DNA from 3 places in the Rhodococcus sp. T7 genome. Region 3 is predicted to be linked to each of the others. Evidence: riboswitches for the same ligand, from Rfam matches in the RefSeq annotation. Region 3 holds a riboswitch; each other region holds the start of a gene.
The links. A riboswitch is a leader RNA that binds a small molecule or an ion and turns the genes downstream of it on or off. The one in region 3 is predicted to bind thiamine pyrophosphate.
Positions count from the first base shown of each region.

Region 1: another riboswitch for thiamine pyrophosphate. It lies ahead of MLGJGCBP_RS05360 (TenA family protein); the one in region 3 lies ahead of MLGJGCBP_RS39655 (3-oxoacyl-ACP reductase).
Region 2: another riboswitch for thiamine pyrophosphate. It lies ahead of thiC (phosphomethylpyrimidine synthase ThiC); the one in region 3 lies ahead of MLGJGCBP_RS39655 (3-oxoacyl-ACP reductase).

Region 1 covers NZ_WXYH01000034.1:5,451-8,699, reverse strand. Annotated here, with positions in the region: gene MLGJGCBP_RS05370 (carboxylesterase/lipase family protein) at 1-445, opposite strand, end outside; gene MLGJGCBP_RS05365 (NUDIX hydrolase) at 558-1,235, shown strand; TPP riboswitch at 1,293-1,388, shown strand; gene MLGJGCBP_RS05360 (TenA family protein) at 1,382-2,104, shown strand; gene MLGJGCBP_RS05355 (ABC transporter substrate-binding protein) at 2,089-3,147, shown strand; gene MLGJGCBP_RS05350 (ABC transporter permease) at 3,125-3,249, shown strand, end outside.
Region 2 covers NZ_WXYH01000110.1:17,903-21,151, forward strand. Annotated here, with positions in the region: gene thiD (bifunctional hydroxymethylpyrimidine kinase/phosphomethylpyrimidine kinase) at 1-382, opposite strand, end outside; gene thiC (phosphomethylpyrimidine synthase ThiC) at 393-2,036, opposite strand; TPP riboswitch at 2,029-2,137, opposite strand; gene MLGJGCBP_RS12980 (GNAT family N-acetyltransferase) at 2,272-2,655, shown strand; gene MLGJGCBP_RS12985 (GNAT family N-acetyltransferase) at 2,761-3,144, shown strand; gene MLGJGCBP_RS12990 (exodeoxyribonuclease III) at 3,180-3,249, opposite strand, start outside.
Region 3 covers NZ_WXYH01000370.1:17,402-20,650, reverse strand. Annotated here, with positions in the region: gene MLGJGCBP_RS39660 (LLM class flavin-dependent oxidoreductase) at 1-1,170, opposite strand, end outside; gene MLGJGCBP_RS39655 (3-oxoacyl-ACP reductase) at 1,172-1,936, opposite strand; TPP riboswitch at 1,986-2,090, opposite strand; gene MLGJGCBP_RS39650 (MarR family winged helix-turn-helix transcriptional regulator) at 2,164-2,616, shown strand; gene MLGJGCBP_RS39645 (organic hydroperoxide resistance protein) at 2,619-3,041, shown strand; gene MLGJGCBP_RS39640 (oxidoreductase) at 3,063-3,249, opposite strand, start outside.

The DNA of each region.
Region 1 (3,249 bases), on a different contig from region 3:
GGAAGCCGAGCGCCCCCACCCGGTAGTTGAACGAGACCAGCACGACGTCGCCGAGAGTGGACAGGATCCGACCGTTGTAGATGCCCTGAGCAGCGGTTCCCAGGCAGTAGGCGCCGCCGTGGATCCACACCATCACCGGCCGCGGGGTGCCGTCGGGCCGGGGTGCCCACACGTTGACCGACAGGCAGTCCTCGTCCATCTCGAGTCCGGCGTCGATCGGGACGGCGGTGCCGTGGCCCTGCGGGGCCATCGGGCCGAAGTCGACGCAGTCGCGCACGCCGTCCCACGGGGCGGGCGGGACCGGCGCCCGGAACCGCAGATCGCCGACGGGGGCCGCGGCGAACGGGATGCCCTTCCACGCGTAGACGTCGCCTTCGGGGTAGCCGCGCACGTCGCCGTCCCGGGCGCGGACGACGAGTGTGTCGCCTGACTTCTCGACATCCACGGCCGAATCTCCTCACGCAGCGCGTACGGGAATCTCTCGCCAAACTACCAACGATGCGCAGGCAGGACCGTTCGAACGTGACATAGATCAACCGCGCGCTAACATTTCCTCCGTGGCCGCATCGACCGATCCCGAGGGCAAGAGCCTCCTCGACTATCCGCGGCCGTCCGTGGCGGTCGACGTCGCCGTCCTCACCGTGGACGGCGCCGATCTGAAAGTTCTTGTGGTCCCGCACCGTTCGGGCCGGCTCGCGCTTCCGGGCACCTTCCTCCACGAAGGCGAGCGTCTACGGGACGCCGCCGAACGGTGCCTGCGGATCAAGGCCGGCCTGGCGGGCGCCGAGTTCCACCAGCTGGCAATGTTCGACGACCCCGCCCGCGACGATCGCGGGTGGGTGCTGTCGATGACACACGGGGCGGCACTCCCCCGCACGGCACTCCCCCGCGACGCCCTGCTGATCCCCGTCGACGGCGACCGGGTGACGCAGCACCTCGCGTTCGACCACGCGGACGTCGTCACGCTCGCCGTCGCCGACCTGCGCGAGCGGTACGCGCGGTCCGTCGACCCGTCGGGGCTGGTCGGCGACACGTTCACGGTGCTCGAACTGCGCCGGGTCTACGAGGTGGTGTTCGGCCGCCCCCTCCCGAAGGACTCGTTCCGCCGGCACATGATGCCCGCTCTCGAGCACACCGGCGACATGGCCGTCGTCGGGACGGGCAGGCCCGCCGAGATCTACAGGCGCGGCCCCGCGGCCCTCCCGCCGGGCGCGGCCGCGTTCCTCGCCGGCTGAGCCCGGCCACCCACCCGGGCCTTTCCGTTCGCGGCACGGCCGGTGCTAGGGTCGGCTTGTTCTGACACGGGGTGCTCCGCACGGGCGGGGCTGAGAACACACCCGGGAACCTGCTCAGGTAATGCTGACGAAGGGATGTCAACGTTGTGAATAGCTCTGTCCAAGGTGCTGCGGGCGCAGGCCAGCACGCCCGATTCACGGACCACTTGTGGGACCGGACCAAGGTGCTGCGCGAGGCGATCGACGAACTCGAGTTCCTGCGCCGCCTCGGCGACGGAACGCTGCCGCTGGACGTGTTCCGCACGTACATCGAGCAGGATTTCCTGTACCTGACCGGGTACGCGAAGGCCCTGTCCCTGGTCGCCGCGCATGCGCCGGGTCCCGTCGAGGCCGGCTTCTGGGCCGGCTCGGCGGCCGAGGCCGCGACGGTCGAGGCGACGTTGCACCAGAACCTCCTGACCAGCGGGCGACTCCCCGCGTCGGACGTCGAACCGCAGCATTCGCAGGCCTGCCTCGGGTACATCTCCTACCTGACGGCCGTCGCCGCCACCGAGCCGTACGCGGTGTCCGCCGCCGCGGTGCTGCCGTGCTTCTGGATCTACGCGGACGTGGGACGCCGGCTGGCGGCGAGCGCCCGCGAGGTGCTGTCCGCCGACCCGTCGCACCCGTACGCACAGTGGGTGACCACGTACGACGCGGAGGAGTTCCACGCCGCCGTCGCGAAGGCCCGCGAACTCGTGGACGCCGCCGCGGAGGCCGCGACCGACACCCAGCGCGAGGCGATGGTGGAGGCGTTCACGATCGCCAGCCGCTACGAACTCATGTTCTGGGACACCGCACTCAACAAGCAGGAATGGCCGGCGTCGTGACACTTTTCTCCCGCACCAAGCGTTTCTCCCGCACCAAGCGCGCTGCCACCGCAGCCGTCATCCTCGTCTCGGCCCTGTCGATGCTCACCGGCTGCGCCGGCGACTCGCAGTCCGACGACACCATCCGGTTCGCACTCGACTGGACGCCGAACACCAACCACACCGGTCTGTTCGTCGCCCAGCAGGAGGGCTGGTTCGCCGACGCCGGGCTCGACGTGCAGGTGCTGCCGTACAACGACACCTCGCCCGACACCCTCGTCGACGCAGGCAACGCCGAGTTCGGCGTGAGCTTCCAGAGTTCCGCGACGTTCTCGAAGGCCGCGGGCGCCCAGACCACATCGGTCATGGCCCCGCTGCAGCACTGGGCGACGGGCATCGCGGTGAAAGCGGATCGCCCCGACATCACCCGCCCCCGGGATCTCGACGGCAAGATCTACGCCGGTTTCGCGGACCCGGACGGCGAGGAGACGCTGAAGCAGATCATCCGGAACGACGGCGGCAAGGGCGAATTCACCACCGTCACGCTCGGCACGTCGGCGTACGAGGCCGTGTACTCCGGCACCGCCGACTTCACCGTGTCGTTCTTCGGCTGGGAGGGCATCGAGGCCGAGCACCGAGGCACCCCGATGCGCTACTTCCACTACACCGACTACGGATTCCCGGACGCGTACGCACTCGTCATCGAGGGCAACGAGCAGTGGATGGACGAGCACCCCGAGCAGGCCCGCAAGTTCGTCCAGGCCCTGCAGCGCGGCTACCAGTTCGCCGCCGACCGGCCGGACGAGGCCGCACAGATGTTGATCGACGCCAATCCCGGCGCCTTCACGGACGAATCCCTCGTGCGGGAGAGCCAGCAGATGCTGTCCTCCCAGTACATGAAGGACGCGTCCGGAAAGGTCGGGACACAGACGGCCGAGCAGTGGGCGGGATACTCCGGTTTCCTGTTCCAGCACGGCCTGCTCACCGGCCCCGACGGGGCACCGCTGACCACGGAACCCGACTGGTCGACCTATTTCACCAATGAGTACCTCGCTCAGCCCTGACCCGACCGTCCGGACCCCGGCCCCGGGCACGTCCCCGCTGCTGCGGCGGGTGCTGCCCGCGGTCGTGGTCGTGGCACTGCTGGTGGTCGCGTGGCAGGTGTA
Region 2 (3,249 bases), on a different contig from region 3:
CGTGCATCGACGCGCACACCGGGTCGACGACCAGCGGGACCGGCTGGTCCCGGCCGATCCCGACCTCGGTGCACACGGCCGCGACGGCCTCGATGATGGCCGTCGACGCGAGCATCCCCGTCTTCGCTGCCCCGACCCCGATGTCGTCGACGACGCACCGCACCTGCGCGGCCACCGTCTCCGGCGGAATCTCGTGGAAACCGCTGACGCCCACCGAGTTCTGCACCGTCACCGCGGCGACCGCGACACATGCGTGGACGCCGCAGAGCGCCATCGTCCGCGAGTCCGCCTGGATCCCGGCGCCACCGCCGGAATCGGTGCCGGCGATGGTGAGGACGCGGACGGGGGTCTGGCCGTCGGGGGTCAGGGGCAGCAGCTTCACGAAGGGGACCTTACCGATTCTCTGAGGTGACGGATTCGACGGGCAGATACACGCGGCCACCTGCGCCGACGAACTCGCTCGACTTCTCGGCCATGCCCGCCTCGATGGCTTCGATCGAATCGAGCCCGTGCTGCTGTGCGTACTCCCGCACGTCGGCGGAGATCCGCATGGAGCAGAACTTCGGGCCGCACATCGAGCAGAAGTGGGCCGTCTTCGCCGGCTCCGCGGGCAGCGTCTCGTCGTGGAACTCCCGCGCCGTATCCGGGTCGAGGGACAGCGCGAACTGGTCGTGCCAGCGGAACTCGAACCGGGCCTTCGACAGCGCGTCGTCCCGCTCCTGCGCCCGCGGATGCTGCTTCGCGAGGTCCGCGGCGTGCGCCGCGATCTTGTACGTGATGACCCCGGTCTTGACGTCGTCCCGATTCGGCAGCCCCAGGTGCTCCTTTGGGGTCACGTAGCAGAGCATCGCGGTGCCGGCCTGCGCGATCATCGCCGCCCCGATCGCGGACGTGATGTGGTCGTACGCCGGTGCGATGTCGGTGGCGAGCGGTCCGAGCGTGTAGAACGGCGCCTCCTCGCACAGCTCCTCCTCGAGCCGCACGTTCTCGACGATCTTGTGCATCGGCACGTGTCCGGGTCCTTCGATCATCACCTGCACGCCATGCGATTTCGCGATCTTCGTAAGCTCACCGAGGGTGCGGAGTTCGGCGAACTGGGCCTCGTCGTTGGCGTCCGCGATCGACCCGGGGCGCAGACCGTCACCGAGCGAGAACGTGACGTCGTAGCGGTGGAGGATCTCGCAGAGTTCGTCGAAGTGGGTGTACAGGAACGATTCCCGGTGATGGGCCAGACACCACGCCGCCATGATCGAACCGCCGCGGGAGACGATGCCGGTGACCCGGCGCGCGGTCAGCGGAATGTAGCGGAGCAGCACCCCGGCATGGACCGTCATGTAGTCGACGCCCTGCTCGCACTGCTCGATCACGGTGTCGCGGTAGATCTCCCAGGTGAGTGCCGTCGGATCACCGCCGACCTTCTCCAGTGCCTGATAGATCGGCACGGTTCCCACGGGCACCGGCGAATTGCGCAGGATCCATTCCCGGGTCTCGTGAATGTTCTTGCCGGTGGACAGGTCCATGATGGTGTCCGCGCCCCACCTGGTCGCCCACACCATCTTCTCGACCTCCTCTGCGATCGACGACGTCACCGCGCTGTTGCCGATGTTCGCGTTGATCTTGACCGCGAACGCCTTGCCGATGATCATCGGCTCGAGTTCGGGGTGGCAGCGGTTGGCCGGGATCACGGCGCGACCCGCCGCGACCTCGGCGCGCACCGTCTCGGGTGAAACACCCTCGCGTGCAGCGCAATACCGCATCTCGGGGGTGACGGTTCCGGCGCGGGCGGCGTCGAGCTGGGTGCCGGCCCGGTCGGCGATCCACGACGCCCGCAGGTGCGGAAGCCCCGCGTCGAGGTCGATCGTGGCGTCCGCGTCGGTGTACGGGCCCGACGTGTCGTACACGTCGAGGTGCTCACCGTTGGTGAGGTGTACGCGCCGGACCGGCACCCGGACCTCGCCCGACTGCAGGTACTGCTTGGTGCTGCCCTGGATCGGTCCCGTGGTGACGGACGTGGCTGTAGATATGGTTGTGCTCATCGATGATGCTCCCTACGCCGGCATTACCCGGACAGGTTCGACGGTCGACGGCCCCTAGCCGTCCTCTCAGCCCGCTGGTGCGAGCCCCCGTGGATGTGTAGTTGTCCCGGAGACTGTAACCGAGATCTCTGTGAGTGAAACATTCGGGGGAAACTTGGACAGGGCTTCCGTACATCGGTATAAAGGGTGATGAACATCACATTTCGATTACGACACATACCCCCAGGAGATAGCCATGCTGACAGATGCGCAGGTTGTGGACGTGATCGACAACGCCGATCAGAACCGATTCGAACTTCGACTGAGTGGTGACCTGGTCGGCATCCTCGGTTATTTCGCCCTCGCGGACACCCCGCCGGGTGCGGGTGCGGGAGTGGGCGTGGTGGCCCGGCCGCCGGGCCAGAGAGGCCGGGGGCGACAGGCTCCGGTGGTCTCGTTCATGCACACGGTGATCGTCGAGGACTTCGGTCACCGCGGACTCGCCGGACTCATGGTGGGGCGCTCCCTCGACCTCGCCCGCGGGTACGGCTGGAAGGTCCGGCCCGTATGCACCTATGTGCAGCGCTTCGTCGCGGGGCATCCCGAGTACCGCGACCTCGTGGTCCCGGTGGAGGCCTGACGGCGGTCGGTCGGGACACGAAACGACCACTCGTCGGCAACGAAACGGTTCCGGGGCCGGTGATTCCACTCGCGACGGTGCCCATGGGCTGATCTCATGAGTGGCATGGATCACTTTTCGAACGTTCCCGAGCCGTCGGGGAGCATCACGGCCACTGATGCTGGCATCACGGCCACTGATGCTCGCGTACTCGACAACCCCGCCCACGAACGATTCGACCTGTGGCTGGGGGACGAGCTGGTCGGCATCCTCGGCTATCGCGACGAGGACGACATTCCCGGGTTCACCGCCAAGCCCGGCGAGGTGGTCGCGTTCATGCACACGGTGATCGTGGAAGACCTCGGTGGCCGCGGCCTCGCTGCGGTCCTCGTGGGCGAGGCGCTGGGTTCAGCGCGCAGGCGGGGCTGGAAGGTGCGTCCCATCTGCACGTACGTCCGGCGCTACGTGGCGCTGAACCCGGAGCATCTCGACATTCTGGTCGCCGACTAGAAACCGGGGCGCCGTTCGTCTCGGGTTGCTGCGCCTCAGTCGCCGAGGTCGACGATGACCGGCGCGTGATCGCTGGCGCCCTTGCCCTTGCGTTCGTTGCGGTCG
Region 3 (3,249 bases):
CGGCATCAGGTTGAATCCGTCGGCGCCGCCGCCGCGGAACCACACCTCGATCTCGTCGGCGATCGATTCCGGGGTGCCGATCATGGTGCAGTGCCCGCCGCCGGCCGCCAGCGTGCCCAGCAGCGACCGCACGGTGGGACGGTCCTTCTCGATGATCCGCAGGATCGTGTCGTACCGGCCCTGCGGTCCGGTGAACTCCGACAGCGGCGGCAGCGCCGGAACGGGTGCGTCCAATTCCCATGCGCTGCAATCCTGCTGGACGAACATCGACAACTGCGCCAGCGACTGCTCGACGGGCAGGAGCGCGTCGAGTTCCGACTTCTTCCTGCGCGCCTCCGCAGTGGTCGAGCCCACGTAGGTGACGAGACCGGGCATCACGATCACGGCGTCGGCGTCGCGGCCCGCAGCGCGGATGCGCCGCTTCACGTCGCCGTAGTAACTCTGCGCGGCCGTGAGGTCGTAGGCGACGGCGTAGATGCCCTCGGCGCACCGGGCGGCCAGGTCACGGCCTTGATCCGACGCGCCCGCCTGGAACAGCACCGGACGCCCCTGCGGCGAGTGCGGCACGTTCAGCGGACCGTCCACGAGGAAATGCTTGCCCCGATGCCCGACCGCGTTCACCTTGGCCGGATCCGCGAAGAGGCCCTCCCGGTCGAGCACGAGCGCGTCGGGCTCCCACGAATCCCACAGCGCGAGTGCCACCTCGACGAACTCCGCGGCCCGCGAGTAGCGGTCGTCGTGCGGCGGCATCTCCTCGAGACCGTGATTGCGGGCCTCGGCGTCGAACATCGACGTCACCACGTTCCAGCCGGCGCGGCCGCCGCTGATGTGGTCGAGCGACGCCAGCATCCGCGCGGCGTGGAACGGGGTGTAGAACGTGGTGGACACGGTCGTCACGAGACCGACCCGCTCGGTCGCCCGCGCCATCGCGGACAGCGCGGTGAGCGGTTCGAGGAACCACATGCCCCCGGACGCGGGGTCGCGCACCGAATGCCCGTCGGCGAAGAACACGGCGTCGAGGCAACCCCGCTCCGCGGTCTGCGCCAGTTCCTCGTAGTAGGCGATGTCGCTGAGCCGCTCCACCTGCGAGGCGGGGTGCCGCCACGCGGCGCCGTGGTGCCCGCAGCCGAACAGGAACGCGTTGAAGTGCAGTTGCCGGGCGTCGCTCATGTCAGTCCTTGACCAGTCCACCGTCGACGACGAGGTTCTGGCCGGTCACCGAACGCGACCACGGGGACGCGAAGAACAGGACCGCGTCGGCGAACTCGTCGGGGGTGGTGACCCGCTGCAGCGGAGTGCTCGCCGCGATGAGGTCGAACACCTCGTCGGGGGTGGCGGCGCTCGCGTCGGTGGTGCGCAGCAACCCGCCCGAGACCATGTTGACGGTGATGCCGTCGGGCCCGAGGTCGGCGGCGAGAGTGCGGGTCAGCGACAGCGCGGCGGCCTTGGCGGCGGTGTAGTCGTGGTACGGGACGACGGGGTTCTGGAACAGGTTGGTTCCGATGTTCACGATGCGGCCGAACCCGAGCGCGCGCATGCCCGGCAGCGCGGCCTGCGTGGTGTTCAGGGTCGCCTGCACGCTGCCGCGCAACTGCGAGTCGAAGGCCTCCCACGTGATGACGTCCGCCTTGTCGCGTGCGTCGCCGTTGAAGGAGAAGTCGGCGAGGGCGTTGTTGATCACGGTGGTCACCGGCGATCCGAAGTGCGCTTCCGCTGCGGCGAACAGTGCTGCCACCTGCGCGGCATCGGTGACGTCCGCCTGGAGCGCGACCGCGCGGTCCGCACCCAGGGATGCCGCGAGTTCCTCCGCCGCACCCCGGCTGTTGCGGTAGTTCACGACTACCCGCGCGTGCTGCGCCGCGAACGACCGCACGATGGCGGAACCGAGGCCCCGGCCACCGCCGGTAACCAGGACGATCTGCTTGTCGAGCTGCATTGCTGTCACCTTCCAATCGGTCGGCGACGAGACATCGGATGAGCGCATACGGCCGTCTCCGCGACATCCCTTCGCCGGCATTACCCAGTTCAGGTTCGACGGGTGTCTTCTCAGCCGTCCGGATCCTCGCCGGGCAGCACCCCGTGTCACTGGCCAACAGTGTAAGGGCAAACACCGTTTCCGATTTCTTGGTTGTGCACAACCTAGTTGTGTGCAACCATTCAGAGGTGACCGACAACCTCGCCCTCGACCGCCAGGTGTGCTTCGCGCTGTACTCGGCCTCCCGGGCGATGACCGCGAGATACCGGTCGATGCTCGACTCGCTGGGCGTGACCTACCCGCAGTACCTCGTGCTGCTGGTCCTCTGGGAACAGGACGGTCGCGGGGTGCGGGAGATCTGCGACGCCCTCGACCTCGACACCGGCACCCTGTCGCCACTGCTCAAGCGGCTCGAGGCGCTGGGCCTGGTCGAACGGAGGCGTTCGTCGGCCGACGAACGCCGGGTCGGGATCCACCTCACCGAGAAGGGCGCGAGCCTCCGCGCCGCCGCGGAAGGCATCCCCACCGAACTCGCCCGCTCGACGGGAATGGGCATCGACGAACTCGTCGCCCTGCGCGACACCCTGTCGCGCCTCACCGAATCGCTCCACAGTTTCGCAACCCCAACAGGAGAGAAGTAACCATGAAGATCGTCTACACCGCCGAAGCCCTCGCAACCGGGGAAGGCCGCAACGGCCACGCCCGCACGTCCGACGGCCGGCTCGACCTGAACCTCGCCATCCCCACCGAGATGGGCGGATCGGGCGACGGCACCAACCCCGAGCAGCTGTTCGCCGCCGGATACGCGGCGTGCTTCCACTCCGCACTCCAGCTCGTCGGCCGTCAGGCCGGGGCGAATGTCGCCGACTCGGCCGTCGGCGCCCGCGTCGGGATCGGCTCCACGGACGGCGGCGGATTCGGCCTCGCCGTCACCCTCGAGGTGTCCCTCCCCCACCTGCCGCGCGCGGAGGCACTCGAACTGACGGAGAAGGCACATCAGGTGTGCCCCTACTCCAACGCCACCCGCGGCAACGTCGACGTCACCCTCGAAGTCACCGAAGACTGAGCATCCTGCGCGGGCGTCGGGTCACCCGAACTCGTACTCGACGCCCGTCAGGTCCTCCGACAGCGACCACAGACCCTTCGCGGTCTGCTCGTCCCGCGACTTCTTGTTGGAGCCCACCACCTTCGGGTGGCCCCGCTGCTCGAACAGGCCGTCCGGCCCGATGTAACTGCCGCCGATCACGTCGGGGGCGGTGGCCGCGAACAACATC